One region of the Georgfuchsia toluolica genome, then DNA from elsewhere that is predicted to be linked to it. Evidence: predicted binding sites of a transcription regulator. Region 1 holds the regulator's gene; the other holds the start of a gene.

Region 1 (11,968 bases):
AGTTGTAGTCCTTGCGCTGCGCCGCCGCGCCCGCCTTGCCGCGGCCGGCTTCAAGCACGGTGGCGAGTTCCCACAGGCGGCGCAGTTCGTCGCTGAAGGGAAACTCGGCGAGGCCCGCGGCCAGCGTCTCGGCGTTGAACAGCGGCTCGATGTCGTGGTGGCGCAGGTTGGCCACCACCGGCACGCGCTCGATGCGCGTCTCGTGGCCGCGCAGCTTGAGATCGGGCGCGACATCGAGATAGAGCGACAGCGCGGGTACCGTTTGCCCCGCCGCGAGCGTGAAGCGCTCGACCACAACTTCGGGCAGCATGGTGATCTTGCGCCCCGGCATGTAGACGGTGGACAGTCGTGCACGCGCGACCTGGCCCAATGTCGAATCGGGCGTCACGCCCAGCCCCGGCGCGGCGATGTGGATGCCAACGCGCAGGCTGCCATCCGGCAACACCTCGATGGAGAAGGCATCATCGATCTCTGTTGTATGGGCGTCGTCGATTGAGAAGGCTTGAACATTCGCCATGCTCAGTTCAAGTCCTTCCCCATCGCCATATTGTTTGCCTTCCCCCCGCCCCCCGGAGGGCTCGCTTTGCACAGCTCGCCCGCTCGGTTGGCTCGGAGCATTGCTCCTCGAAACCCCACCCTCGCCCCATGGAAGGGGGTGACTATCAGGGCGCTGCGCGCCATTGTTATTTGACGGCATCTCGTAAGGAGGAAATCCCGTTCCCTGCGGGAAATACTCGAACAGGAAACGGCCGAGGTGATATTCGTGCGTATCGCGGATCGCGCCACATTGCTGCATCAGGGCAGCGACCGAAAGCCCGCTCTCGGCACAGGCGGTCTCCAACGCCTTGGTCTCCAGGCGGTTGCGGTCCGGCTTGTAGAGCAGTTGCGGCAGCATCGACACAAACTCGTCGGGCAGCTTGCCGGCCTTGAGGTCCGCGACCATGCGTTCGACGGTAAGTGCCTGCTGCCGCTTTTTCTCTTGCCCTGCCAGTGCAGCCTGCAAAATCTCGGACGGCGCCTTGCGGAAGCGTCCCTTGCCCTTGCGATGGAAATACATCGGCGCGGCATGCAGGCGCAACAGCAGTGCGGTAGCTTCCACCGCACCCGGTGCGTGGCCGTAATAATCGGCGGCGAATTCCTCGAAGCCGAATTCCTGGTCGGGACAGGCTTCCCAGAGGAAGTCGGTGTCCATTGCGGCGGCAGCTTCTTCGGCGGCTTTGATCAACTCTGCCGCACTGGGCTGGGCAAAGTGCAGCAGCACGTTGGCCGCCTTGACCTTGACCCGCTTGCCGCCGGGCAACTCGACCTGCAAGGAGGTGTTGTTGTCGGCAAGGATGTGGCCAGCCTTGAAGCTGCCTTCGTCTTCAAACAGGATGTTCATCGGGCTGGCGCGGACGGGGCAGTCAAGACATCAAACCCGCGCATTTTCGTCAGGGGCGCGGATTATAGCGTGGCGCCAACGGCGGCAATATCGTCGCCACAAACCGCACGTCTGACGCCGGGCACTGCTCGTTCATCACCACTCATGCTTCATACGAGCGCCGTCCCAATAGAAGAAAAATCGTGGCCTTCCCCCCCATTACTACACTTCATTGGCATCAATCTCCGCGCATGTTCTGAACCTGAAACAGTGACGGACGGTTAACCGTAGCATCAACCCGGCTCTTGAACTGGCCCGTCGTGCAGTGCATAGCCTGGACATCGACCGCAGAGAAGGCATCGTCAATCGGCGTGCCGGTACCCTTGTTCTCGGGCAGATGAAAATCTGGGTGAGTCTTGCCGAGAGTCCCGATCTTCCATAGTTCCCCCCTGCGATCGTAAATCAGTGCTCGGCTGATTTGCATGGACTGGGCGTCCAGGTAGAAAATGCGCTTGCTGACTGGATGACCGGCTGCGAGTGGTACCGCTTCAAGAACGAACACCTTGCGTAGCTGCCAAGTCACATCCGGAAAACAGCCGCCGTAGCCGCTGAAGTTTACAAAGCGGTAACCATCGGCCTCGGTCGGCATGTCGCTGGCGAGCGACAACTCATTGTGATTGAAGATTGGCAGCAGCAGGATCTGGCTACCGCGGTAGGCCCATTTCATATCCGAAATTTGCGCGTTGTAGCCTTCGAAATCCTCGATCATCACATCCGACCCAAGGAAGGCATCGGTCGTCTGACCTGTTGCCAGACGGCGTACTCTCCGCTGAAAACCGAAGTACATGTAGGCGTCGTCTATCCTGTGGTCGTCGTCATAGCGATGAATCAGCAGTTGCGTATCTTTCAGATCCAGCGGCGCCAACACCCTGGCGTAAATTCCCAAAAACAAATTGGCGGGATTTGGTGTGATTTCTGGCGCCGGGTCGCGTGTGCGGTGCTTGTATTTGAGAAAATGAAAGCTGAAGTTGACCGTGCGCTCCACGTTCCCGGTCCTCATGTCGCGGTAGCGCCAATAGAATGGAAAAATTGTGGCGTTTTCGCCAACGCCTGCGCTGTACTTGAAATTCAAGGCTAACTTTTCTCCGGCACGGGGATCCTTGATATCTGGCTCCTCAATGAATGGCCGGCCTGCGCCATAAGCTTCGATGTCCCCGCTTCTGGGTCCCAAGCTGGTCTTGCCCATGCTCTTACGGGTTGCTTCCAACTTCGCTGGATCGACCGGGAGGGCCGTGGTCGGCATCACCTTCACTTCCTGCCAACCATTCTTGATGGTCAAGTAGAGACCGGGGTCAATTGCCTCCTTGAACTGCTCGACATTGTTCTTGCGGATAACGGTACCGGCGACAAGGCCAGGGAACTTTGGGTAGCCCGATCGGTAGGGGTTAAACGATTGTTCCAGGTCATCCGAACTTGCAGCAACCGCACCGCTACCAAGTGCGACAAGCAGCCAGAACACACCAATATATCGGTTCATCCTTATGACTCCAATGCTGTTGTGCTATCAGGTTAATGCGATACGCCTACTATGGCGAGAAGGGAATGGACAGGTTCGTCGCTGGCCACTACGCACGTGGCAGCCCATCAATAATAAGGGACACACTCATTTTTAGCATCTACACCAAATCGGTTTATCTGGATTGAATTGGCAAATACATATTGCATTTATGCAATTGTTGTACTGTCTTGATCTAGTCCTTGTTGCCCGGTTTGTCATTGCGAGCCTCGGAGGGGCGCGGCAATCCAGCGGTGGATCGCCACGGGTGAGTGGCTCTTGCGATGACCGAAGGGAATCCCTGTGGGATGACGGTTGCCATATTTACCTTGATTTATGAAATTTGCAATAGATCAAGGCGCCGCCCAGTTCACCATGTCGAGTTTCCAGGTGGCGATGACGACAATGCCGAAGGCGATGCGATACCAGGCGAATAACGTGAAGTCGTGGCTGCTGATATAGCGCAGCAGCCAGCGCACACAAAAGAATGCCGAGACGAAGGCGGCGACAAAACCGGTAGCCCACATGCCCAGATCGTCGGTGGAGAGCAGGGCGCGTTCCTTGTACAGCTCGTAGGCGGTGGCGGCGAGCAGGGTGGGGATCGCGAGAAAGAAGGAGAACTCGGTCGCGGCGCGGCGCGACAGGCCGAACAGCAAGCCGCCGATAATGGTGGCGCCGGAGCGGGAGGTGCCGGGGATCAGGGCGAAGGCCTGCGCGCAGCCAAGCTTGAAGGCGTCGATGACATCCAGTTCATCCACGCTGTCGACACGAATCCTGTGCTGGCGCCGCTCGGCCCAGAGGATGACGAAACCACCGATGATGAAGGCCAGCGCCACCGGCAGCGGCTGGAACAGATGTGTCTTGATGGTTTTCTGGAACAACAGGCCGAGAATCGCCAGCGGCAGGAAGGCGATGACGAGGTTCAGCGTGAAGCGCTGTGCCGCACGGTCGCTGGGCAGCCCGCTTAACACGGCGGCAATGCGCACACGGTATTCCCAGCACAGCGCAAAAATGGCGCCGGACTGGATGACGACCTCGAACAGTTTGCCCTTGTCATCATTGAAGTGGAGCAGGTCGCCGACCAGGATAAGATGGCCGGTACTGGAGACAGGCAGGAACTCGGTCAGGCCTTCGACGACGCCGAGAATCAATGCGTGAACAATGCTGACGATATCCATGTCGGGGAAGTTGAATAGTCAAAAAATAAGTGGCGCGGAGCAATGTGCCACCAAACTATTGTCATTCCCGCGCAGGCGGGAATCCAGGGTCTTGAAAGTCGCTGGATTCCGGCTCACCGCTGACGCGGCGTCCGGAATGACGGCTGCTTGTTGTATGTTTCGATATCGCCGTGTCGTTCTGCTAGCGACCGTAGCGCGCGGTGAAGCTGGCCTTGGCTATGGTGTTGCCATTGATGTTGTAGCCGACCATCGCCCCGGGGGCATCCTGCGGCAGGTCGAGCTTGTCGGTCTTCAATGCATGCAGAGTGAAAATGTAGCGATGCGGTTTGTCGCCCTCTGGCGGGCAGGGACCGCCCCAGCCGGGCATGCCATAGTCGGTGCGCGTTTGCAGCGATCCGGCAGGTGCCTTGCCGGAAGAAGGATCGCCCGCCCCCCGCACAAGTTCTTTGGCATCAGCCGGGATATTGATCACCAGCCAATGCCACCAGCCGCTGCCGGTCGGCGCATCGGGATCGTATACCGTCAGGGCAAAGCTCTTCGTTTCGGGCGGGGCATTCTTCCAGACAAGTGCCGGCGAAACATTGCAGCCCGTGCAGCCGAAACCGTTCAGGACAAAGTCCTCGGGAATGGGCTTGCCGGCGGGCAGGTCTGGGCTTTCCAGGGTAAAGGCAGTGGCAGTTGCGGGAATAGTCATGGACATCTCCTTTCAATCAAACCGGTTGCACTTTGCAGCGCAACCGGTTGGTAAAGACTACTTCTTGTCGGCGGAGAGACATTCTTTCATGAAGGCCTTGCGCTCGTCGCCCTTGAGCGCCTTGGTCTTGGCTTCGGCGTTGCAACTCTTCATCTTGTCCTGTTGCGTTATTTTGGCATCTTCAGCCTTTGCAGCCGGTTCTTCTGTCTTTGCGGCGGCTCCTTCCTTCTTGGCCGAGAGACAGTCCTTCATGAAGGCCTTGCGCTCATCGCCCTTGAGCGCCTTCTCCTTGGCCTCGGCATTACAGGTTTTCATCTTGTTCTGCTGGGTGGTTGCGGCCAATGCCTGCCCCTGCAGGCCAAACACAAATGCCGCCGCTGCCAGCGTGCCGATCAGTTTGCTCATGTGCATCTCCTTTGCAGAATTAATTGGCATATGCCGGGAGCGATTCTACCGCTTCCTGTCACGTTCCGGATAGTTCGCCGGGATCTGCATTCAGCGCCTCCTGCTGGCGGTCAAGAAATTCCTGCATACAGTCGATGCCGCGCAATTTGAGGATGGTCGAACGCACCGCCGTCTCCACCAATACTGCCAGGTTGCGTCCGGCGGCGACGGGAATCGTCACTTTGCGAATTGGCACACCAAGAATCATTTCTTCCTGCGCGTCGAGCGGCAGCCGCGCCGACTGGGGAACTCCGGCCAGAGGACGTTGCAAATGGGTGATCAGACGCAGGCGCATTTTGCGCCGGCAGGCCGTCTCGCCGAATACGGTGCGCACGTTGAGCAGACCCAGCCCGCGCACTTCGATGAAGTTGCGCAACAGTTCGGGGCAGCGCCCCTCCAGCGCATCGGGGCTGATGCACGACACTTCCACGACATCATCGGCGACCAGGCCATGGCCGCGCGAAATCAGTTCCAGGCCGAGCTCGCTCTTGCCGACGCCGGAGTCTCCGGTGACCAGCACGCCGATACCGAGCACGTCCATGAACACGCCATGCAGCGTGACGGTCTCGGCAAACTTGCGCGAAAGATAGCTGCGCAAGGAGTCAATGACAACGGCGGACTGCACCGGCGTTGAGAACAATGGCATGTTGCCGGCCTTGCACGTTGCGATCAGCGATTCGGGCAGGGGACTGCCATCGGCGACGATAATGCCGGGTGAATTGGCGGCAATGATCCCCTCGATCGGGCGACGCAGCCGCTCGGTCGGGTGTTTCTCTGCCCATGCCCACTCGGGAGCGCCAATCACCTGCAAGCGGTCGGGGTGGATCAGGTTGAGGTGCCCGACGATATCGGCCGGCGAACTGCTTTCATGGCCGAGGGTGATGGAGCGATTGAGATCGCCGCAGATATGGGTCAGTGCCAGCTTGTCGCGGCGTTCATCGAACAGCTCGGCGATGGTCAGTTGGCGACGCATTGGTCGATCAGCTCCTTGATGGCCGCTGCGTCATGAGCGGCGGCCAGTTGATCACGGAATGTCTTGCTGGAGAGCATCTGCGCCAGTTCAGACAGCAAATGCAGGTGTTTTTCGGTGGCGGCTTCCGGCACCAGCAGGACGAACAACAGGTTGACCGGCAGTCCGTCGGGAGCATCGAAAGGCACTGCAGCCTTGAGGCGAAACAGGGCGCCCACTGCTTCCTTGAGGCCCTTGATGCGGCCATGCGGAATCGCGATGCCCTGACCGAGGCCGGTTGAAGCAAGTTTTTCCCGCGCGAACAGCGCCTCAAACACCGTCGCCCGGGCGATGCCGTTCTGATTTTCAAACAGCAATCCGGCCTGCTCAAACGCGCGTTTCTTGCTGCTGACGTCAAGATCGATAACGATGTTTGAGACAGGCAGGATTTTCGCGATCTGGTTCATCGGCAGGCGTTGGCCATGAGAAACGGCGCAGTATACCCCGGACAATTCGGCTTATTCCCCGGCTTCTGGTGCGAGCTTGTCGTGCGGATGGTCGGTCACCTTTTCCTTGTGCTTGACCACCTGGCGGACCAGTTTGTCGGCAACCGCGTCGATCGACGCATACAAATCGGCGCCGGTGTCGTAGGCGTGGATGTCCTTGCCTTTCACATGCAGCGTCACCTCGGCCTTCTGCAAGAGTTTTTCTACCGAGAGAATGACGTGGACGCTGATGACGTGATCGAAGTGGCGGATGACGCGATCCAGCTTCGAGGTGGCATAGTCGCGGATGGCAGGCGTGACTTCGATGTGATGTCCGGTGATATTGATGTTCATGATGACTCCCTTAAAGCGACTTGCGCAGGTTAACCGGCGGGATACTCAGGGACTCGCGGTACTTGGCGACGGTGCGCCGCGCCACCACGATTCCCTGCTCGCCGAGGATTTCCGCGATGCGGGCATCCGAGAGCGGCTTGTGGCCGTCCTCGGCGCTCACCAACTGCTTGATCAGCGCCCGGATCGCGGTGCTGGAAGCCGCGCCGCCACTGTCGGTGGCAACGTGACTGCCGAAAAAATATTTGAGTTCAAACGTTCCGCGCGGGCTGGACAGGTATTTCTGCGTCGTCACGCGCGAGATGGTCGATTCGTGCAAGCTGAGGGCATCGGCGATTTCACGCAATGTGAGCGGGCGCATTGCCACTTCGCCGTGATCGAAAAATGCGCGCTGGCGGTCGACGATGGCCTGCGCCACGCGCAGGATGGTGTCGAAGCGCTGCTGCACGTTCTTGATCAGCCACTTCGCTTCCTGCAATTGCCCCGCCAGCCCGCTGCCACGATTGCGCTGCAGGATGTTGGCATACATGCGATTGATGCGCAGGCGCGGCATGGCCTCGCGATTGAGGCTGGCGGTCCATTTGCCGCGCAGCTTCTTGACCATGACATCGGGAGTCACATAGCGCGCCTCGGAGGCCGAATATTGCGCGCCGGGCCGCGGATTGAGCGAAAGAATCAGCGCATGCGCCGCGCGCAGGTCTTCATCGCCGCAGCCGAGCGCCTTGCGGATGCGGGTGAAATCGCGCGCCGCCAGTTGGTCGAGATGATGACTGACAATGGCCAGCGACAGTTCGCGCAGCGGCCTGGTTTCATCGTCAGTATCGAGGTTATGCAATTGCAATTCCAGGCATTCGCGCGGGCTGCGCGCACCGACGCCAGAAGGATCAAGACTCTGGACATGACGCAGGGCAATCCGCAATTCCTCGAGGGCTTCCTCCTCGGACTCGCAAAAGCCCTCCGGCAATACCGCCACCAGATCTTCCAGCGGCTGCGCCAGATAGCCATCCTCATCGAGTGCCTCGACGATGAAGTGCACGAAACCGCGGTCACGATCAGACAGTTGCGTCATGCCCAACTGCGCCAGAAGATGATCGCGCAGGCTGGACACTGCCGTCTGCGTCTCGGCGAAATCGTTGTCCTCGTCGTTGGCATCGCGCGGCGAGCCGCCGGAAAAGCTTTCATTGCTCCAAGGCGTGTCCTCGCCGTCATCGGCGCCATTGTTGGAACTTTCGGCGGGAGGCTGTTCGCTCGATTGCAGCGAGGGCATTGCCTCTTGTGCCGGCACGAAGGCGGCGCCGTCGGTATTGGGCTCGTCACGCTCAAGCAACGGGTTGGCTATCAGGAATTGTTCGATTTCCTGATTGAGATCCAAAGTAGACAACTGCAGCAACCGAATCGACTGCTGCAGCTGCGGCGTCAGGGCCAGGTGTTGGGAAAGTCTGAGTTGTAGCGTCTGTTTCATAACCTGGCGGGGGGAGCACTACATGCGGAAATGCTCGCCCAGATACACCTTTCTTACGTTTTCATTATGGACGATTTCTTCGGGATGACCAGAAGCAAGCACTTCACCGGCATTGATGATCGTGGCGCGATCGCAAATCCCCAGCGTTTCGCGCACGTTATGGTCCGTGATCAGTACGCCGATGCCTCGGTTGCGCAGGAAGCCGATGATTTTCTGGATATCGAGCACGGCAATCGGGTCCACGCCGGCAAAGGGTTCATCGAGCAGGATGAAGCGTGGTTCGGTGGCCAGGGCGCGGGCGATTTCAACACGGCGCCGCTCGCCGCCCGACAGTGAGGCTGCCCGGTTGTCCTTGATGTGGCTGATGTGCAATTCCTGCAGCAATCCATCGAGCCGACCTTCGACTTCCTGCTCGTCGAGGTTCTGCAACTCCAGGATGGCGCGGATGTTGTCGCTCACCGTGAGGCGGCGGAACACCGAGTTTTCCTGCGGCAGGTAGGACAGGCCAAGCCGGGCACGCTGGTGGATCGGCATATGCGTCAATACCGCATCATCTATATGAATGGCGCCGCCATCCGACGCCACCAGGCCGACGATCATGTAGAAGCAGGTGGTCTTGCCGGCGCCGTTGGGGCCGAGCAGACCGACCACTTCGCCGCCGTTGACATCGAAGGACACGTCCTTGACCACCGGATGCGATTTATATTTTTTGTGCAGATTGTGGGCACTCAAGCGTGCTGCCGGTTTTTCTGCCGTCGTGCTTGCTTCTTCCATGGTCACTCTGGATCCTGCCCCTTCAACAAGCGGCGTATGACATCGACGGAAAATCCGCGCGATTGCAGAAACCGCACCTGGCGCGCCCATTCGTGCGGATCCCGCGGCGCAGTGCGGAACTTGCGCTGCCAGATGGCGCGGGCGCGTTCGAGTTCGCCCGGAAGTTCCGCGTTTTCCAAACCTGCGGCGATGGTGTCGGCGTCAACACCTTTGGCGCGCAGCGTCTGTTTGAGCCGGGCAGCACCAAAGCGTGCGCCGTGGCCACGCAGATAGCTGGCCGTTGCACGCTCATCCGAGAGCAAGCCGCAACCGGCGAGATCGGCGAGCACGGCGTCGATTTCGGCGGTCGTGCCTTCGCCTTCAAGTTTTTTGCGCAACTCTGCATGGGTGTGTTCGCGTCGGGCGAGCAGGCGGATCGCCTGCTGGCGCAGTTCCTTCATTCAGTAACGGGCGCGGCTGCCAGGGCGGTGACGCCGACAGCGGCGCGAATCCTGTTCTCGATCTCGGCGGCGATTTCCGGATGATCGTTGAGATACTCGCGCGCGTTGTCCTTGCCCTGCCCGATTTTTTCGCCGTTGTAGGCATACCAGGCGCCGGATTTCTCGACGAACTTGTGTTCGACGCCAAGCTCGACGACCTCGCCCGTGCGCGATATTCCCTCGCCATAGAGAATATCAAAGTGCGCTTCGCGGAACGGCGGTGCCACCTTGTTCTTGACCACCTTGACACGGGTTTCGTTGCCGATGATTTCGTCACCCTTCTTGATCGAACCGGTACGGCGGATATCGAGGCGGATCGTAGCGTAGAACTTCAACGCATTGCCGCCAGTGGTGGTTTCCGGGTTGCCGAACATGACGCCGATTTTCATGCGGATCTGGTTAATGAAAATCACCAGCGTGTTGGTGCGCTTGATATTGGAGGTCAGCTTGCGCAGTGCCTGGCTCATCAGGCGCGCTTGCAAGCCGGGCAACTGGCCACCCATTTCGCCTTCAATTTCCGCCTTCGGAGTAAGCGCCGCGACCGAGTCCACCACAATCAGGTCAACCCCGCCGGAGCGCACCAGCATGTCGGTAATTTCCAAGCCCTCTTCGCCGGTATCGGGTTGCGATATCAGCAGATCGCCGACGTTGACGCCAAGCTTGCCGGCGTACACCGGATCGAGCGCGTTTTCGGCGTCGATATAAGCGGCGGTGCCGCCCGCCTTTTGTATCTCGGCCACGACTTGCAGGCAAAGCGTGGTTTTGCCCGACGATTCCGGGCCATAGATTTCGACCACGCGACCGCGCGGCAAACCGCCGACGCCGAGCGCAATATCAAGACCGAGCGAGCCGGTAGACACTACTTGCAGGTCGTTATCGATCTGTGCCTGGCCCATTTTCATGATCGAACCCTTGCCGAACTGCTTTTCGATCTGGGCCAGCGCCGCCTGCAGCGCCTTGCTCTTGTTGTCGTCCATGTGGAATCCTTCCTGAAGGTTGGTGAAATTATGGCACAGATGTTGCCTAGCCAAGGTTACATAAGGGAGTGGCTCGCTACATGAGCCAGCGGACGAATCCGGGTTACACCTGTTCAAGCTGGCGCAGCAGGCCTTCGAGCGCAAACAGCACTGCCAGGCGACGGACACTCGTGCGATCGCCGGCAAAGTGGCGGGTAGCCGTTTGCGGTGTTCCATTCCTGCGGCACCAGCCGAAACAGACTGTGCCGACCGGCTTATCCACGCTGCCGCCGTCAGGCCCGGCAATGCCGGTCACGCTGAGCGCGACGCCGGCGGTGCTGTGCGCCAAGACGCCCAGTACCATTGCGGCGGCAGTGGCTTCGCTCACTGCGCCATGCGCTGTCAGCGTTGCCGCGGCGACATTGAGCAAGCGTGTTTTCGCCGCATTCGAATAAGTGACGAAGCCGCACTCGAACCAGCCCGAACTGCCGGCCGTTCGCGTCACTACTTCCGCGACCCAGCCGCCGGTGCAGGACTCGGCTGTCGCCAGCGTAAGGTTTGCCTTTTGCAGCGTTTTACCGACTTGCCGTGACAACGCATCAAGTTGCATCAAATACGACCCCACAGTTGTTGGGCCAGCAACAGCACCAGCACCGTATAACCTGCGGCGACAACATCGTCCATCATCACGCCCAAGCCATTCTTGACCTGTTTGTCGAACCAGTTGGCCGGAAACGGCTTGATGATGTCGAAAAAGCGAAAAGTCAGAAAAGCCAGCAATTGCCATTCAAGGGCAGACAATGAAAACCCCGCGGGCACAAACATCAGCACGGTCCAGAACGGCACGATCTCGTCCCAGACAATGGCGCCGTGATCGACGACGCCGAGGTGACGCCCGGTGATATTGCAGACGATGATGCCGAGGATGAACAACACAGCGAGGGCCTCGAAAATGATCGCGGCGCTGGGCAACAACAAAACGAACAGCGGAAAGGTGATCCAGGCGAACAGAGTGCCGGCAGTGCCCGAGGCAAACGGCGACAGGCCGCTGCCGCAGCCGCAGGCGATGAAATGCGCGGGGTGGGCAAACAGGAATTTCAGCGGCGGCGGGATGGATTTTTTCATTTGTGCCCAAGAAAATGGTCATAGCCAAGGCGGCCGACCGCCACCTTTTGTCCGTGGCTGTCGATCAGGCGAAGTTTATCTGTGCCCTTCTGTGCAATCGATCCTATGCGAGTAAGCGCTAACTGGAGAGAGCTGGCAAGCGATTCGATGCGGGGC
Region 2 (11,968 bases), 340 kb from region 1:
CGCTGTAACGTTCATGCTTTTCCCCTGCCTAATGTGCATAGCCGCCAGCGTCACCCTGAGGATGAAAATGCGCAAAACAAATTGAACGCTCCCCATCCCCACCCCGGGGCGGGCTACCAGTCGGCTCGCCACGCTCGATATCACAAGGCGCACCGTCGCTGCTTTTTCATGCTAAAGAAAAATGGCCTACGATTTCTCGTAAGCCATTGATTTGTTGGTGGGCCCGGTGGGACTCGAACCCACGACCAAAGGATTATGAGTCCTCTGCTCTAACCAACTGAGCTACAGGCCCCCCGTGCCGCACGGCGAATACCGTGCGGATGACTCACCGCGTCGGGGAATCACGCGATGTTTTTGCTCTTGCTCAGGTTTCCGAATCGAGAAAGCTGCGCAGTTTTTCCGAACGCGTCGGGTGACGCAGCTTGCGCAAGGCCTTGGCTTCGATCTGGCGGATGCGCTCCCGTGTGACATCGAACTGCTTGCCGACTTCTTCAAGCGTATGGTCGGTGTTCATCTCGATGCCGAAGCGCATGCGCAGCACCTTGGCTTCGCGCGGCGTCAGGCTGTCGAGCACTTCTTTCGTAATCTCGCGCAAGCTGGCGAACAATGCAGCATCGGCCGGCGCCAGCGTGCCGGCGTCTTCGATAAAGTCGCCGAGATGGGAATCGTCGTCGTCGCCGATCGGTGTTTCCATCGAGATCGGTTCCTTGCTGATCTTGAGGATCTTGCGGATCTTGTCCTCCGGCATTTCCATCTTGATCGCCAGCGTTGCGGGATCGGGCTCAAGACCGGTTTCCTGCAGGATCTGGCGGCTGATGCGGTTCATCTTGTTGATGGTCTCGATCATGTGCACCGGGATGCGGATGGTGCGCGCCTGGTCGGCGATCGAGCGGGTGATAGCCTGGCGAATCCACCATGTCGCATAGGTGGAGAATTTGTAGCCGCGGCGGTATTCGAACTTGTCCACCGCCTTCATGAGGCCGATGTTGCCTTCCTGGATCAGGTCAAGGAATTGCAGGCCGCGGTTGGTGTATTTCTTGGCGATGGAGATCACCAGGCGCAGGTTGGCCTCGGTCATTTCGCGCTTGGCGCGGCGCGCCTTGGCTTCTCCGGTAGACATCTGTTTGTTGATGTCCTTAAGCTCCTTGAGCGGCAGGCCGATGCGGGTTTGCAAATCAATCAGTTTCTGCTGCTGCTCCAGGATGTTCGGTGCGACGCGCATCAGTTGTGCGCTGTAGGGCTTGCCTGACTGCACTTCGTGCTTGAGCCATTCGAGGTTGGTCTCGTTACCGGGGAACACTTTAATGAAGTGCTGACGCGGCATGTGCGCCTTGTCCACGCAGAGATGCAGAATCTTGCGTTCGTGGCTGCGTGCGGCTTCGACCATGCCACGCACCGAGTCGCACAGGCGCTCGATGGTCTTGGCGGTGAAGCGGATGTTCATCAATTCGTCGGAGATTTGCTTCTGGATGCGCAAATAACTCTTATCCTGCGAGCCCTTCCTGGTCAGTGCGGTATATAGCTTGCCGGCAAGTTCATGAATCACGTTGAAGCGCTGCAGCGCTTCTTCCTTCAGTTTAAGCAGCGTAGCGGCGGCAGCGGCAGCGGCGGCTCCCTCATCCTCTTCATCGCCGTCTTCTTCGACTTCGATGTCTTCGGCCGCCTCCGTCGCGGCAATTTCTTCTTCGGTCGCGTTTGGGTCGACCAGGCCATCAACCAGTTCATCAACGCGTATTTCGTCACGCGCCACCTTGCCGGCAAGCTCAAGGATTTCACCGATGGTCGTCGGGCAAGCCGAGATGGCGATGACCATGTGCTTCAGGCCATCTTCAATGCGCTTGGCGATCTCGATTTCGCCCTCGCGCGTGAGCAGGTCGACCGTACCCATCTCGCGCATATACATGCGTACTGGGTCTGTAGTGCGGCCAAATTCGGAATCGACGGTAGACAGCGCCTGCTCGGCCTGCTCTTCGACTTCCTCGGCATCCACCGGTGCGGCAGCAGCTTCAGTGAGCAGCAGGTCTTCACCGGCCGGGGCCTCGTCGAAAACCCGGATCGCCATGTCGTTGAAAGTGGTAATGATCGACTCGATCTGCTCGGCGTCGACCATGTCGTCGGGCAAGTGGTCATTGATCTCGGCGTAGGTGAGGTAGCCGCGCTCCTTGCCCAGCGCAATGAGGTTCTTGAGGCGGGAACGGCGGGCTTCGACATCAAGCGGCTGAGGTGCCGCGGGCGCAATCTGGCCGGACTTTTCCTTGGCCTTCTTGGCCTTGGCCTGAACTACCGCCTTGGCAACTTCAGCGACAGTTGGCGCCTTGGCAGGGGCAACTGGTTCAGGGGCGGACTTGGGAAGCGACTGCGCAGTCTTCACTACCTTGTCGGATTTGTCCTCAGGCTTCCGGGCGGCTTTGGCTACGGGCTGGTGTGCCACCTTTGTCTTCGTAACTGCGGCCTTGGCGGCAGGTTTGACTGATTTGGGGGCGGCCTTGGGTGCTGGTTTCGTTTTTTTCACGGGGACAGGGACACGTTTGGAGGCAGCCGGTTTCCTGGCGACTGCCGTCTTGGGTTTTGCTTTTGCGATCAGTTTTGCACCCGCCTTGGCGTTCCTGGCGGCGACGCTCCTGGTTTTAGACTGTTTTGCAATTTCCTCGGGCATGGCGATCCTCGGTTACAAACGTCTCAACGGACAAATACACTGTCCGCAAATGCTTGGGAAAACCGGTAATTATACACTAGCGAGCCAGTGCGCCGCTCCCCCAGCGACATACTCAGAATAGCCGTCCACTGTGGCTTATGCCAGACAAAAAACAGCGTCATCCCGAAATCTACTCGGCGGGCCGGTTCCCGCCCTGTTTTTTTAAAAGCAGTTCGCGCCACTCCTCGGGCGTGAGCTGTTTCTTGCGGCTTTCGATTTCGCTACGCACGCCGCGCACGCGCAACCTTTCGACGGCATCGCCCAATACGACTTCCATGGTGGTCAGATCGGGTTCTTCGAGCGCCAGTTCCGCCAACACTTGCGCGATGATTGTCTCGCAGGGCCGGCCGCGAAATGATTCGAGCATTTGCCCTGCCCCACCGGTGGGCAGGCCATGTTCGATCAAGTCGGCGATCGCATTCAGTGCCGCAGTTTCTTCCTGCTCAATGGATAGCAATTCAAGCGGAATGCGCACCACCCATTCCGGCCGTTGAATCACCACTTGCAGCAGGATATGTTCGAGCGGCCGTGTGGATGCGCGGGCAACATATGCCGCTCTGCCGCGTGCCAGTGGTTTCAAGTCGCAGCGTTTCTCCACATCGGCCGGCGAGAGTTGGGTCAGCTTCGCAATATCCCTGGTCAATTGCAGGCGCAATGTAGGGGCGGCAATTTTCTGCATCAAGGGGCCAACCTGCTGAATCAGCGCGGCACGACCTTCCGCCGTGGCAAGGCTGATGTCCCTGCGCGCTTCACGCAGCAGAAATTCGGAGAGGGGTGTCGCGCTGCCAACCAGTTTCTGGAATCCCTCTTTGCCATGTTCGCGGATGAATTCGTCCGGATCCTGGTTGCCGGGCATCTGCAATATCTCGACGCTTTTGCCGTCAATGAGATATTCGAGGCTGTTCTCCATGGCGCGGCGCGCGGCGCGATCACCGGCGCTGTCGCGGTCGAAACAGAACACCACGCGATTGGCCTGTTTGAGCAGTTTCTGCACATGCATGCCGGTCGTCGCGGTGCCGAGCGAAGCGACGACATTCTCGACACCGAGTTGGGCGAGGCCGACTACATCCATATAACCTTCGACGACGATCACGGTGTCGGCTTCGTGAATGGCCTTGCGCGCCTGGCTGAGGCCATAGAGCTCGCGGCCCTTCTCGAAAATCGGTGTCTCGGGCGAGTTGAGGTATTTGGGTTCGCCATCGCCGATAACGCGCCCACCGAAGCCGATAACGTTGCCGCGCTGGTCGAGGATCGGAAACATGATGCGGTCGCGGAAGCGGTCGTAGCGGCGGCCCTGTTCATTGACGATGACGAGACCGCATTCGGCCAGCGCCTGATCGTCGTAATCAGGGAATATTTGTTGCAGCCCCTGCCAGTCGTCGGGCGCATAACCGAGACTGAAGCGCGCCGCGATCTCGCCGGAGAGGCCGCGTCCCTTGAGGTAGTCGACGGCTTTCGGCGCCTGCTTGAGCTGGTCGCGATAGAACTTTGCAGCACGAGCCATGAGCTCGGTGAGCGGCGCCCTGCGTGCGGCTTCCATGGCATGACGTTCGGACGCATCGCGCGGCATCTGCATGCCGATATGCGAAGCAAGATCCTCGACGGCGTCGATGAAGCCGAGCCCGGAATACTGCATGACGAAGCCGATCGCGCTGCCATGCGCACCACAACCGAAGCAGTGATAGAACTGCTTCGACGGGCTCACTGTGAACGAGGGTGTTTTTTCGGAATGGAAAGGACAGCAGGCGCTGTAGTTCGCGCCGGCTTTTTTCAGCGGCACATAGCGCTCGATCACGTCGACGATGTCGACACGAGTGAGCAACTCTTGAATGAAACTTTCGGGGATCACGCGGGCATTATGCCCCGCTCAGTTGGGGCTGACTCAGTTACCAAGCCTGGCCTTGACGAGTTTCGAAATTTCGCCCATGTCGGCGCGGCCAGCAACCTGCGGTTTGATCAGCGCGATGACCTTGCCCATTTCGGACGGCGCCTTGGCGCCAGAGTCGGCCAGCGCCTTGTCGATGATCGCTTCCACCTCCGCAGTGGAGAGCGCCTGCGGCATATAGGCCATGAGTACATCGACTTCGAACTTCTCCGCGTCAGCGAGATCCTGGCGCTTGGCAGCTTCGTACTGGGTGATGGAGTCCTTGCGCTGTTTGAGCATTTTTTCGATCACGGCGATCACGCCGGCATCATCGAGATCGATGCGCTCGTCGACTTCCCTTTGCTTCATCGCCGCCATGAGCAGGCGAATGGCGCCAAGACGGGCGCTGTCCTTGGCCCGCATGGCGGTCTTCATGTCTTCGTTGATGCGCAGCTTGAGCGACATGCGATCCTCCTGATTCAAAAACGCCGAAACCGCCAACACCTTGCGATATCGGCGGTTTCGGCTGAATGCGAAACGAAGCTCCCTAGTACAGCTTCGGTGGCAGCATCTGGCTGCGAATGCGCTTGTGATGGCGCTTCACGGCAGCAGCGGCCTTGCGCTTGCGCTCGCTGGTGGGCTTCTCGTAAAACTCGCGCGAACGCAACTCGGTCAACAGACCGGTTTTTTCAATGGCGCGCTTGAAGCGGCGGATCGCAACTTCAAACGGCTCGTTTTCCTTGAGGCGTATACCCGGCATTGCACTAATCCAAATAAGCGGAAAGGCGCGCATTGTAGCGGTTTTCACCTTGATGTCAAAGGTAAAATCGCGTCCTGTCAGTTCTTGGCCTCAGTCATGTTGGTTCTAGGCATCGAATCCTCCTGCGACGAAACCGGCGTCGCCCTCTACGACAGCTTGCGCGGCCTGCTCGGCCACGCCATTTATTCCCAGATCGACATGCACGAGGCCTACGGCGGCGTGGTGCCGGAACTGGCGTCACGCGACCACATCCGGCGCCTGATCCCGCTGCTCGACCAGGTATTGTCAATAACGGGTGTCGATAAAAAACAGATCGACGCCATCGCCTATACTGCCGGGCCCGGCTTGGCTGGCGCCCTGCTGGTCGGCGCCAGTTTTGCCGAATCGCTGGGTTTGGCCCTGAATGTGCCGACGATGCCGGTGCATCATCTCGAAGGTCATTTGCTTTCGCCCTTGCTGGCGGCAGATGCACCGACTTTTCCTTTCGTGGCTCTGCTGGTATCGGGCGGGCACACGCAATTGATGCGTGTCAGTGGCGTCGGCAAATACGAGTTGCTTGGCGAAACCCTTGACGATGCGGCCGGCGAAGCCTTCGACAAGACCGCCAAGTTGCTTGGCCTGGGCTACCCCGGCGGACCCGCCATCGCCAGACTGGCGGCAAAGGGCATCGCCGGTTGCTACAAATTGCCGCGGCCGATGCTGCGCTCGGGCGATCTCGATTTCAGCTTTTCCGGCCTGAAAACCGCAGTACTCACGGTGGTACGCGATCACGAGTTGAATGAGACGGAACGCCATGATCTCGCCGCCGAATTTCAGGAAGCCGTCACTGAAGTATTGGTGGCCAAGGCGCTGGCGGCAGTCGAACGCTGTGGCTTTGACCAGCTCGTCGTTGCCGGCGGAGTAGGCGCCAACCTCAGGCTGCGGGAAAGACTGAATGCGGCAGCCGCAAGGCGGGGGATTCGCGTCCATTACCCGCCGCTCGACCTATGCACCGACAACGGCGCCATGATCGCCTACTGCGGCGCGCAGCGTTTGTTAGCTGAAAGTGCAGGCCAGACGACTCACGCGTTTTGCGTCAGACCGCGCTGGGCATTGCAAGCGGTTTAATCCGATTGTTTTTTGCCGCCGATCCGGCCCTCGGTACCGGCCAGCAGACGCTTGATATTGTCGCGATGGCGCAGGATCAGAATCACCGACATCGCCGTCACGGCCATCAGCGCTTCCTTGCCGCTGCCGAGCCACGCGGTCGCGACGGGCGCCGATACCGCGGCGAGCAAGGCCGCCAGCGAGGAGTAGCGCGTCACGAGTGCCACCAATAGCCAGACGCTGGCGCAAATCAACGCCAGCCAGCCATTGAAGCCGGCGAGCACGCCGAGCGCCGTCGCCACACCCTTGCCGCCCTTGAACTTGAGGAACACGGGAAATGCGTGGCCGAAAAAAGCGGCGATCCCTGCCGCCGCTACGCCCAAACTGTCGCCCCCCCACTTGCCGGCCAGCCATATGGCAAGCCAGCCCTTCGCCGCATCGCCAACCAGCGTCAGCAACGCCGCCAGCTTGTTGCCGGAACGCAGCACATTGGTCGCGCCCGGGTTGCCGGAGCCGAAACTGCGCGGATCGGCAAGACCAAACGCTTTTGAAACGATCACGGCAAAAGGAAGCGAGCCAAGCAAATAGCCGAGCAGCACGAAAACAAGCGCGTTCATGTTGAACCCCATAGAATGCGCAGGATTGTAATTCACAGACCGTTATGGACTTCATTTTCATCGAGGAACTGCGCGTCGAGGCGAACGTGGGCATCTATCCGCGCGAGCGGGCCGCGCCGCAGACCATCGAAATCAATCTCACCTTCGGCGTGCCCGACGAAGCGGCGCGCGACGACGACATCGCCAAGACCATTGACTATGCGGATGTAATTGGCCGCATCCGACGCGAACTGGAGGCGCACCACTTCAACCTGCTCGAAACCCTGGGGGAATTTGTCATCGCGCTGATGCTTGACGAATTCAAGGCGCCGTGGGTGAAAATTTCCATCGCCAAGATCGGCGTCATGAAGGGCGTGCACCGCGTCGGAGTGCAAATCGAGCGGGCGCGAAGCTGATTTAGCCCCCGGCTCTGGTCTCGGCCTAAGCTGCCCCAAAGAGGGCCAAGTCAATCTTGGGACGGCCCGGTGATGATTTGAGCAGAAATGAAACGGGGCACCCGCGGGTGCCCCGTTTCCCATCCCGAGCATCGGAATCCTTGTCAGGCGTGATAGGCAGTCTCGCCGTGCGAGGTAATGTCCAATCCCTCGCGTTCCTCGTCTTCAGGCACCCGCAGACCGACGATCAGGTCAGCGATCTTGAAGGAGATGAACGCAGCAACCGACGACCATACCGCCGCCACGCCCACTGCCTTGGCCTGGGTGATAAGCTGATCCATGATGGCGCCGTAGCCAGGCTTCATCTCGAACCAGTTGTTATAGAAACCGACACCGCCGAGATCGGGTGAATTGAAAATCCCCGTCATCAACGCACCGAAGACACCACCCAGCGCATGCACGCCGAATACGTCGAGCGCATCGTCCGCGCCGATCAGCTTTTTCAGTCCGGTCACACCCCAGAAACAAAGCGGGCCAACGAGGAGGCCAATTACGAACGCGCCGGGGATGCCGACGTTGCCCGCTGCCGGTGTAATTGCCACCAGACCTGCAACAGCGCCGGAGGCTGCGCCCAGCATCGAGGGTTTGCCCTTGATCAGCCATTCGGTGAATATCCAGGTCAGCACCGCGCATGCGGTGGCAAGATAGGTGTTCATGAAGGCCAGCGCGGCTGAGCCGTTCGCTTCCAATGCCGATCCGGCGTTGAAGCCGAACCAGCCGAACCACAGCAGGGAGGCGCCGATCATGGTCATGGTCAGGCTATGTGGCGAGAGGGCTTCCTTGCCCAGACCGATGCGTTTGCCGAGCAGGAAGGCGCCGACCAGCCCGGCAAAACCGGCATTGATATGCACCACCGTGCCGCCCGCGAAGTCCAGCGCCCCCCATTGCCAGAGCAGGCCGGCGGTGGCATTGGTGGCATCGACGACGTCCGCTGAGGTGTAGGCGTCGGGGCCAGCCCAGAACCAGACCATGTGCGCCATCGGCAGATAGCTGATGGTGAACCAGATCGTCGAGAAGATCAGGACTGCGGAGAACTTGACGCGCTCCACCAGTGAACCGAACACCAGGCAGACCGTGATCGCGGCAAACGTGGCCTGGAAGGCGACAAAAACAATCTCGTACATCGGTGTGCCCTTGCTGAATGTGGCGCCCAGTGAAAATGCGCCGGTTGCCGAATCGAACACACCTTTGAGAAACAGCCGATCGAAGCCGCCAATGAACGCGTTGCCGCCGGTGAATGCGAGACTGTAGCCATACACGCACCACAGCACCGTAATCAGCGAAAACGCCACGAACACCTGCATCAATACCGAGAGCATATTCTTGCTGCGCACCAGGCCGCCATAGAACAGGGCCAGTGCGGGCACCGACATCAACAGCACCAGAGCCGTCGACATCAACATCCATGCCGTGTCGCCCTTGTTGGGTGTCGGCGCGGGTGCAGCGGCAGGCGTTGACGCTGCGGGAGCTGCGGCCGGGGCCGCGGCAAGAGTGGCCGCCGCGGCAGTTGCAGATGGCATGTCTTCGGCCCACGCCGCTCCGCCGACACCGACGGCGAGCAGCGTCAACACGATTGCGAAAAGTTTCTTCATGTCCGTTTCCCCTTAAAGCGCATCCTCACCGGTTTCGCCGGTGCGGATGCGGATGACTTGTTCGAGGTCGGAGACGAAAATCTTGCCGTCGCCGATCTTGCCGGTGCTGGCGGATTTCTCGATGGCCTCGATCACCTGATCGAGAAGATCGTCCTTGATGGCGGCATCGATTCTGACCTTGGGCAGAAAATCGACTACGTATTCGGCGCCACGATACAACTCCGTGTGCCCCTTTTGCCGGCCAAATCCCTTGACCTCGGTGACGGTGATGCCCTGCACGCCGACGGCGGCGAGCGCTTCACGTACCTCGTCAAGCTTGAACGGCTTGATGATGGCGGTAACCAGTTTCATGACGTTTTCCTTTCTTCAGGATTGCCTAAAACACGCGGCCGACGGAGAGGATTACGCGGCCCTCGCCCATATCGATCGTGTCGGAATTGGCGAACGAGAAAGTGGGGTCCCAGTACGTCTTGTCCTTGTAATTGGATTTGGCATAAGCAAGCGACCCGACCCAGCCGCCGTCGAAGGTCTTTGTCACGCCGACCAGGTAATCGTCGTAGCTGGGATCGAGTCCCGCTGTTCCGAATGCAGCCGTCGTCTTGGTCTTGACGTCGGTATGGGCGGCGTGGAAGTTGACCGTGTAGGTTGGCATGAACTCGTAGGCCAGATTGAATTCAAGATAGCTCGATCCCTTGGAATCATCGGTGAACGCGGGAACGCCGCCAACCATGAAGTTCTTGTTCAAGCCGAACCAGTCGGTCAAGAAATACGAGTACTTGACGCTCATGAATTTGTAGGAAAGGCCGACGTTTGCCTCGAATGAATTGAAGGAATCGCCGCTAATGTCAAAAGCGGTCTTGTTCAGGTCGGCGCCAGGGTAGTAATAGCCGTGACCGCCTGCGGTCCAGCCCCAGTCGTCGTTGATCTTGCCGTTGTAGCCGCCGTAATAGTCGAATTCCAGGCCAGAACCGCCCGGGTAGGTGTTGTTGCTAACGTTCGAACCCCACAGGCCGGCATACCAACCGCTGGAATGGACAAAGTCCGCGCCGCCCTGAATGGCCGGCTTGTGCCAAGTTTGAGTCATGCCACGGAAATAATAGTCGCTGACGCCATAGATGTTGGTCGTCACGGTCCAGGGACTCGCGGACGCATCGGCGGCCATGGCGGAACCTGCTGTCAGGAAGACACTGGCTACGGCGGCTGCAATCAGGGTTTGCTTCATCATCTTGGTTCTCCTGTGATTGAAAATAACGTGCTTGAAAAGTGACAATCAGTTACTGCACGGAGCGTGCCAGCTAACAATATTTATATAAATCATTAAGTTGTAAGATTGTCTCTTTTGGGCACGCGAGACTGCGCACCGTTTTAACTCTCCCATGACCAATGACGCACCAATCGCGTGCGGTCGATATCAAGCCATCCTCATGCTAGAGTGTCAGTCATCTGAAACAAGGACAAAGTCATGACAAACAACAAGTTTCTCGACGAAATTTCCAGCCGCATTTCCCAACTGGCCGTAAGCACGCCGGTGGCGGAATTCGAGAAAAACGCCAAGGCCCTGTTGTCTGGCGCGTTCTCGCGCATGGACTTGGTAACGCGCGAGGAATTCGACATTCAGCGCGAACTGCTGGCCAAGGCGCAGGAAAAGCTGGCGGCGCTCGAAGCGAAAATTAGCGAACTCGAAGCGCGTAAATAAGCTTCCTGCCCGTGGCGCTCGCCGTTCTCAAAAGCCGCGCGCTGTCCGGCATGGATGCGCCGGAAGTTACGGTAGAAGTGCATCTGGCCGCCGGTCTGCCGGCCTTCACTCTGGTCGGACTGCCCGACACCGAAGTCAAGGAAGCACGCGACCGCGTGCGTGCTGCCATCCAGAACTGCCAGTTCGATTTTCCGGCGCGACGCATTACCGTCAATCTCGCGCCCGCCGATCTGCCCAAGGAATCGGGGCGCTTCGATCTGCCCATTGCGCTGGGTATTCTGATTGCATCAGGGCAGCTCAAGGCAAACGGCCTCGACCAATATGAATTCGCCGGCGAGTTGTCCTTGTCGGGCGAGTTGCGTCCGGTTCGCGGCGCGCTCGCAATGTGCATGCGCGCCGGCAAGTCGAATCGCGCTTTTATTCTTCCCGCCGCCAGCGCTGCCGAAGCCGCGCTCGCCGCCACTGCGCAGGTGCTGCCCGCGAATGCTCTGCTTGATGTCTGCGCCCATCTCGCTGGCACGCAAACCCTTGCCGCCAGTGCGCCGCATCAAGCGGCAGTTGTCGACAACTATCCCGATCTCGCCGACATCAAGGGTCAGGGGCTGGCGCGCCGCGCGCTCGAGGTCGCCGCAGCCGGCGGTCATTCGATTCTTTTCTCCGGCCCGCCCGGCACCGGCAAATCGATGCTGGCCAAACGCCTGCCGGGCATCCTGCCGCCGCTGACTGCGGATGAGTCGTTGCAAAGCGCAGCCGTGCTTTCGCTCGCTGGCAGCTTCGCTCACGCACGTTACGGCATGCGCCCGTTTGCAGCGCCTCACCACTCGGCCTCGGTGCCCGCATTGGTGGGTGGCGGCAGTACGCCGCGACCGGGCGAGATTTCGCTGGCCCATCACGGTGTGCTGTTCCTCGACGAGTTGCCCGAGTTCGAACGGCGCGTGCTAGAGGCACTGCGCGAGCCGCTTGAAAATGGCGTGATCCGCGTCTCGCGCGCAGCACAGCGCGTCGAATTTCCCGCCAGCTTCCAATTGGTTGCGGCAATGAACCCCTGCCCCTGCGGCTATCTCGGCCATTCAAACGGAAAATGCCATTGTACTCCGGATCAGGTGGCGCGTTATCGCGCCAAGCTGTCGGGGCCGTTTCTCGACCGCATCGACTTGATGATCGAAGTTCCACCTCTTTCCGATGTGGAACTGCAAGGCAAACCGCAGGGCGAACCTTCCAACG

What was found. Region 1 encodes sigma-54, which starts transcription at its own class of promoters, with help from an activator protein. Its sites were predicted from a motif close to TGGCACNNTTCCTGCT; they were not measured.
Region 2: the regulator sigma-54 is predicted to act here: its motif matches at 10,327-10,342, upstream of K5E80_RS09610 (TorF family putative porin).

What each region holds. Positions count from the first base shown of each region.
Region 1 is NZ_CAJQUM010000001.1:2,379,672-2,391,639, reverse strand. It holds gene K5E80_RS11305 (ribonuclease catalytic domain-containing protein) at 1-1,381, opposite strand, end outside; gene K5E80_RS11300 (DUF1329 domain-containing protein) at 1,599-2,897, opposite strand; gene K5E80_RS11295 (undecaprenyl-diphosphate phosphatase) at 3,269-4,093, opposite strand; gene K5E80_RS11290 (YbhB/YbcL family Raf kinase inhibitor-like protein) at 4,275-4,787, opposite strand; gene K5E80_RS11285 (PsiF family protein) at 4,845-5,192, opposite strand; gene hprK (HPr(Ser) kinase/phosphatase) at 5,251-6,204, opposite strand; gene ptsN (PTS IIA-like nitrogen regulatory protein PtsN) at 6,189-6,647, opposite strand; gene hpf (ribosome hibernation-promoting factor, HPF/YfiA family) at 6,699-7,019, opposite strand; gene K5E80_RS11265 (RNA polymerase factor sigma-54) at 7,030-8,478, opposite strand; gene lptB (LPS export ABC transporter ATP-binding protein) at 8,497-9,252, opposite strand; gene K5E80_RS11255 (regulatory protein RecX) at 9,255-9,692, opposite strand; gene recA (recombinase RecA) at 9,689-10,708, opposite strand; gene K5E80_RS11245 (CinA family protein) at 10,812-11,297, opposite strand; gene K5E80_RS11240 (phosphatidylglycerophosphatase A family protein) at 11,297-11,812, opposite strand; gene thiL (thiamine-phosphate kinase) at 11,809-11,968, opposite strand, start outside.
Region 2 is NZ_CAJQUM010000001.1:2,036,360-2,048,327, forward strand. It holds tRNA gene K5E80_RS09560 (tRNA-Ile) at 216-292, opposite strand; gene rpoD (RNA polymerase sigma factor RpoD) at 365-2,656, opposite strand; gene dnaG (DNA primase) at 2,826-4,544, opposite strand; gene K5E80_RS09575 (GatB/YqeY domain-containing protein) at 4,578-5,024, opposite strand; gene rpsU (30S ribosomal protein S21) at 5,107-5,319, opposite strand; gene tsaD (tRNA (adenosine(37)-N6)-threonylcarbamoyltransferase complex transferase subunit TsaD) at 5,416-6,426, shown strand; gene plsY (glycerol-3-phosphate 1-O-acyltransferase PlsY) at 6,423-7,022, opposite strand; gene K5E80_RS09595 (dihydroneopterin aldolase) at 7,067-7,417, shown strand; gene K5E80_RS09600 (ammonium transporter) at 7,561-9,048, opposite strand; gene glnK (P-II family nitrogen regulator) at 9,061-9,399, opposite strand; gene K5E80_RS09610 (TorF family putative porin) at 9,425-10,273, opposite strand; gene K5E80_RS09615 (accessory factor UbiK family protein) at 10,511-10,744, shown strand; gene K5E80_RS09620 (YifB family Mg chelatase-like AAA ATPase) at 10,756-11,968, shown strand, end outside.